Linked DNA regions of Prochlorococcus marinus str. MIT 9312. The protein of the gene in region 1 interacts with the protein of each later gene in a pairwise test. Links are inferred from orthologs where the notes say so. Each region holds a gene or a part of one and is shown in the gene's direction. Other genes may lie near its edges.

Evidence for each region.
Region 2: the proteins of def (region 1) and PMT9312_RS09005 interact in binary tests that used the Escherichia coli proteins (3 or more experiments, as listed by UniProt). The link is inferred for Prochlorococcus marinus str. MIT 9312 from one-to-one orthologs.

What each region holds. Positions count from the first base shown.
Region 1 is NC_007577.1:72,098-75,253, reverse strand. What follows is about bases 146-2,963. They hold def (peptide deformylase), read left to right. Parts: upstream 146-1,160; coding sequence 1,161-1,766; downstream 1,767-2,963. Other genes in these bases: PMT9312_RS00335 (ABC transporter ATP-binding protein/permease), read left to right, coding at 2,481-2,963; PMT9312_RS00340 (hypothetical protein), read left to right, coding at 2,160-2,438; PMT9312_RS00345 (histidine triad nucleotide-binding protein), read left to right, coding at 1,771-2,112; PMT9312_RS00355 (alpha/beta hydrolase family protein), read right to left, coding at 146-1,079. Outside these bases: more of PMT9312_RS00355, read right to left, coding at 1-145; more of PMT9312_RS00335, read left to right, coding at 2,964-3,156. UniProt on the Escherichia coli protein: Removes the formyl group from the N-terminal Met of newly synthesized proteins. Requires at least a dipeptide for an efficient rate of reaction. N-terminal L-methionine is a prerequisite for activity but the enzyme has broad specificity at other positions.
Region 2 is NC_007577.1:1,634,925-1,638,135, reverse strand. The notes cover bases 23-2,895. They hold PMT9312_RS09005 (aspartate-semialdehyde dehydrogenase), read left to right. Parts: upstream 23-879; coding sequence 880-1,911; downstream 1,912-2,895. Other genes in these bases: PMT9312_RS08995 (ribonuclease J), read left to right, coding at 2,891-2,895; dapA (4-hydroxy-tetrahydrodipicolinate synthase), read left to right, coding at 1,908-2,810; tig (trigger factor), read right to left, coding at 23-756. In the rest of the region: more of tig, read right to left, coding at 1-22; more of PMT9312_RS08995, read left to right, coding at 2,896-3,211.

The sequences.
Region 1 (3,156 bases):
AAATTACCCAAAAAATCAGATCCAAAACCTTTTAAAACAACTTTCTTCTCAAAAACACTAAAATCACTTACTGCAGTAAAAGGAGTAGAAAATTTTTTAAAAAATGCAAGATCTTTATATTGTTCCAATATCCAACTATTTTCTTTTTTTGCCAAACAAAATAAATTTTGTAAAGTTCCTGAAAAAAATGCAATTCCTGAAACCCATTGAGGTGCTCCATATTCAATCCAATTTCTCTTTATTCTTTTCGTAATAAAAATACTCTCAATTTCACTAACATCTAGAAACAATAAGTTCCACCATCCAGAACTATCTTCAGAACATACTAAAATTTTTTCACTAATCCAATAAGGTTGAAAAAAAGAAACATTCTTTTTGGTATTAACCAGTTCGTTTGAGAACTTTTTTAGTTGCTTTATCTCTCCATCTAAGTCCATTTGAGCAAAAAAGAGGTTATTTTTTTCCCATGGCATATATGGAGAATCCCACTCTATCCAAGAAAGTAAGCTTACAGAAGTATTTGAAGATAAATCGCCGGCAAAATTTTTAAATTTTTTTATTAGATAAATATCTTGTTCATTTTTATTTAGGTTTAAAGAAAATAAATAATCACTATTATTTATTTCACAAATACCGTACAAAAAATCTTTTTCAGAAATAACAAATGAAGAATCAAAATTTCCTTCTATTGATTTAGATAGCTGCCGCGGTTCTTGAACTGATTCAAGATATTTGTTTTGACTTTTATCTGTTATTCCCGCATTTTTAAAAATTTCAAACCATACTGCCTTTGAAAACTGATCTATCCAAATCAAATAAAAATTATTTTTAAAATCTATGCATTTATAAGATTTACCACCATATCCATGAAAATTATTTTTAATAAGATATTTTTTATTAGTTAATTTTTGAGGAAATGCATCTTTCTCATAAAATGGTCTTGCAAAAATGGCATTTTGATTTTGACCTTCACCAACAAAATCAATCCAAAAAATGGTATCCCTAATAATAGTTAATTCCTTAAAAGAATTTGTTTTAGATAGATTTTGTCTAACTTGTAATTTATCATCATTACTCATTTATAAAACTATAAAGAAAGTAAATTAAAGTGCTAGTATTTTTATAGCTAAAGTCTTCATTAAAAACTTTTTTTTATTAACGTGGCAAACCATTTTTCACAACTTGCAAAAAAGTCAAAAACAAATGGGAACTCGGAAAAAATTGCAAAAGAACAAACAGGTAAGCCATCTCTCGAAATTTATAAACTTGGTGATGATGTTTTAAGACAAAATTCCAAAAGAATAACTAAGGTTGATGAATCGATTAGAAAACTTACTAGAGAAATGATTCAAAGCATGTATGCGGCCAAAGGAATTGGACTTGCTGCACCTCAAATTGGTATTAATAAAGAGCTTCTTGTGATTGATGTAAATTTTGAAGATTCAGCTGCAGAACCTTTAATCTTAATCAATCCAGAAATTACAGACTATGGAACAACCCTGAATTCATACGAAGAAGGCTGCTTGAGCATACCTGGTGTATATTTAAATGTAGTAAGACCATCAACTATAAAATTAAAATTTAGAGATGAAATGGGAAGACCACGTAAAATGAAAGCAGATGGACTTTTAGCTAGGTGTATTCAACACGAAATGGATCACTTAAATGGAATATTATTTGTTGATAGAGTTACATCAAAGGATGACTTAAAAAAAGAACTTATAAAAGAAGGGTTTCACGAAAAAGACGTTATTTCGATAACTTAATTTAATGACTGAAACTACAATATTTCAAAAAATTCTTAATGAAGAAATCCCCTGCGATAAGCTTTATGAAGATGAGTTTTGTATTGCATTTAATGATATCCAGGCGCAAGCTCCAGTACATTTTTTAGTGATTCCTAAAAAGCCCATTATCAGTTTATTAGAGTGTATTGAAAAAGATGCAAATTTATTAGGGCATTTACTATTTGTAGGTAGCAAAATAGCTAAGTCAAAAAATTTAACTAATTGGAGAACAGTAATTAATACCGGAGCAGAATCGGGACAAACAGTTTTTCATTTACATATTCATTTTTTATCTGGAAGAAAAATGAATTGGCCACCAGGTTAATACTCTCGAAATAAATGTTTATCGGTTATAAATAAGAAAAAAGAAAAATGAATACACCAGATTCCATAAAGACAGAATCCAAAAATTTATTCAATTTAATCTCAAAAAATTGGGGAGAATTAGATGACTCACTCAAGAGTAAATTAATAAAAATTTGGAGTGTTTTAACTTATAAATGGCAATTACAAATTTTATTTAATTTACCTTTTCTACTATGGTGGGGATTAGATAAATTTTTTCCAAAAATACATGAGTTTGATGCAACAATTTTGAATTACTTAAATTTACCTAACTGGGCACTTTCATTTATTGGTTTTGGTCAATAGACTTCAAAAAGATATAATTTATTTTATACAACTTGTCGAGTAATGAATAAAGCCGTTAAAAATAAATCTAAAATACTTTATCAATTACAAAAATTAAGGAAACTATCTCAGCCATTTTTTCTCCCAATAGATCAATGTAATGGATTTCAATTCATATGGCTTTTGATATCTCTTTTATTTTGTGTTGGGGGAATAGTGCTTGTTGGTCTTACAGGAATAATAAGTTTTTTCGAAAACTTTCAACCTATTTTTCTTGAAAAGTATTTCGGCGGTGTAGTAAGTATTATCAATTCAATTTGGGCTGGGAGCTGGGGATTGCTTTTCTCTGCCTTATTTCTAATTGGATCAGGAAGCTTTTTTAGCTTAAGACTTCAATTAAAAAACCGTAGATGGTTACATTGGTTATTCCTTGCGATAATTGTATTAATGCTTTTAGCTGTAAACGGAATAAACGCAGGAATAGGATTTATAGCAAGAGATTTAACAAATGCTTTGGTAGAAAAGCAAGAAGATGGATTTTATCGGATATTGGGGATTTACGCTTGTTGTTTTGCTGTTGCTCTACCAATACGTGTTTCCCAAATATTTTTTACATATAAATTGGGAATAATTTGGAGAGAATGGCTTTCAAAAAGTTTAGTCAAAGATTATATGACTAATAAAGCTTATTACCAATTAAATCCCAATGATGAAGAGCAAACTGATGTAGATAATCCTG
Region 2 (3,211 bases), 1.6 Mb from region 1 along the record:
AAGACTTACTTCAAAGATTGCCTCTTTGCCTCTTGAATCCTCATGAGAATAATCTTCAGGAAATTTCAGGTTTAGTGTTTTAGTATCACCAATTTTCATCTTTACTATTCCCTCAACGAAACCGGGAATCATTTTGTTCTTTTCTAATTCAAGATCCATTGATTCACTTGTCCCACCATCAATTTCTTTTCCAGAATCTTTATATTTCCCTTTGAAACTAACTACAGCAATGTCCCCTAATTTCGCTGCTCTATTGGTTACTGGAATAATATTTGCAAACTGACTTCTAGATTTTTCTAGCGCTTCATCTACTGACTTAGGATCAAACTTAGTTTTTGAGATTTCAACACTAAGTCCTTTGGATTTCTTTAGTTTTAATTCGGGGGCAACATCAGTTTGAAGAGTAAACTTAAGTGATTTTTCAGGACTAAACTTTGCAAGTAAAGATTCAAATCCATCTACCAATTCTGGCTCACTTAGTGGCTCAATAGATTTTATTTTTAATGCTTCTTGCCATGATTTATCAATTATTTTTTCTAAAGCAGAAGCATGTAATTGTGTGATGCCAATTCTTTGGATTAAGACTTGTTTAGGGATTTTACCAAGTCTAAAGCCCGGAATTTTAGCCGAACGACTAATAGTACTGATTGTCTCATTTACACACGTTTTGCATGTCTCAGATGGTATTTCTAATTCAAATGAAATTCTACTTTGAGGTAGAGGAGTGGTTTTGACTATTAATGCTTCTTTAGCCATGTTTTTTGTAATTATTACTATAAGCCGAATCTTAATTATTTCACATTATGTGATTCCCTTGAAAGTTAATTTTTTGATAAAGTAAAAAAAATAGTAAATCTATTTAAAAAATCATTTTAAAGTGTGAGACAATCTCCGTTTTTGCCTAATAGGCCATTAAAAGTTGCTGTTTTAGGATCTTCAGGTGCTGTGGGATCTGAATTACTCAAAATTCTTGAACAACGTGATTTCCCAATATCAGAATTGGTCTTGCTTTCATCAGAGCGGTCAGAAGGAAAAAAAATTATTTGGAAAGGTGAAGAATTAGTTACAAAAAAAACAACTAAGGAAGAATTTCTGAATCTTGATTTAGTTTTAGCTTCAGCCGGTGGAAGTATTTCAAAAAAATGGTTGCCTACCATTATCGATCAAAATGCTTTACTTATAGATAATTCCAGTGCGTTCAGATTAGATAAGAACGTACCTCTTATAGTTCCTGAAGTTAATGCTAGTGACGCATTCAATCATGATGGGGTAATAGCGAATCCAAACTGCACTACCATTTTGTTGACATTAGTTTTAGCCCCTTTAAATAAACTTTCAACTATTCAAAGAGTTATTGTCTCAACATATCAATCTGTAAGTGGTGCAGGCCAAATGGCGATGGAGGAATTAAAACTTTTAACTGAACAATATCTTCAGGGTAATCTGCAAAAAAGTGAAGTTTTGCCATACTCCCTAGCTTTTAATTTGTTTTTACATAATTCACCCATGCTTGCAAATAATTACTGCGAAGAAGAGATGAAAATGGTTAATGAGACTAGGAAAATATTAAATATTGCTGATTTAAAGCTCTCTGCTACGTGCGTTCGAGTTCCAGTACTGAGAGCTCACTCTGAAGCTATCAATATTGAATTTGCTGATGTAGTTGAACCTAAAGATGCTCTTGAAGAATTAAGAAAATCTCCTGGAATTGAAATTATCGAGGATTACAAAAATAATAGATTTCCTATGCCAAATGACGTTATGGGAAAGGATAATGTTGCTGTTGGCAGGTTAAGAAGTGATATAAGTCAGACAAATGGATTAGAATTATGGTTATGTGGAGATCAAATAAGAAAAGGAGCAGCTCTTAATGCTGTTCAAATAGCTGAGTTATTAATTCCAAAAAAATGATTCCAGACAACACTAAGTTTACTAATCCATTTTTTGGAAGAATATTGACTGCAATGGTTACTCCATTTACTGAAAATGGAAATGTAGATTATGAACTAGCTATAAAACTTTCTAATTATCTTTTTGAGAACGGTTCTGATGGCATTGTGCTATGTGGTACTACTGGAGAATCTCCGACTCTTTCATGGGCGGAACAGCATGATTTATTTATTGCAGTAAAAGGATCTTTGGATTCAAGCTGTAAAGTTATAGTTGGTACTGGGAGTAATTGCACAAGTGAGGCTGTAGAAGCTACAAAAAAAGCCTATGACTCTGGTGCGGACGGTGCTTTGGTTGTTGTTCCTTATTACAATAAACCACCTCAAGAAGGTCTTTATAAACATTTCAGTTCCATTGCTAATTCTGCAAAGGATTTGCCTTTAATGCTTTACAACATACCTGGAAGGACAGGGTGCAATTTATTACCTGATACTGTGAAGAAACTTATGGATTTCTCGAATATTCTCAGTATTAAAGCGGCAAGCGGTAGAATAGAAGAAGTAACAGAATTAAGAGCTATTTGTGGCTCCGAACTCTCTGTATATAGTGGCGACGATTCATTGTTGCTTCCAATGTTATCTGTGGGTGCTGTAGGAGTAGTAAGTGTTGCAAGTCATTTGGTTGGCTTGCAACTGAAAGAGATGATTCAATCCTTTCAAAGTGGAAAAGTTGCTAATGCGCTTGCAATTCATGAAAAACTTCAGCCTCTTTTCAAAGCACTTTTTATGACCACCAATCCAATCCCAATTAAGGCTGCTTTGGAGCTATCGGGATGGAATGTAGGTAAACCTAGAAGTCCTTTGTCACCATTAAGCAATGACATGAAAAAGCAACTATCTTTTATCCTGACATCGCTATAATAGGGATTATATTTAACTTGATAATTAAATTTAAATAAACCTTATTTGATTACAAGCCGGCCTTTATAAATTTCAAAATTATGCAATCAAGTTCAAATTCAACTGTAAATAGATCTACTAATGATTCATCTAGATCTAAAAGTAATACGCCAGCTCTACGCGTAATACCTCTTGGAGGATTACATGAAATAGGAAAAAACACTTGTGTTTTTGAATATGGTGATGAATTGATGCTTGTTGATGCAGGCCTAGCTTTTCCATCTGATGGTATGCATGGCGTAAATATTGTAATGCCAGATACAACTTTCCTAAGAGAAAATCAAAGAAGAATTAAAGGAATGATCGTTACTCACGGTCATGAAGATCATATTGGAGGTATTTCTCATCATCTAAAGCATTTT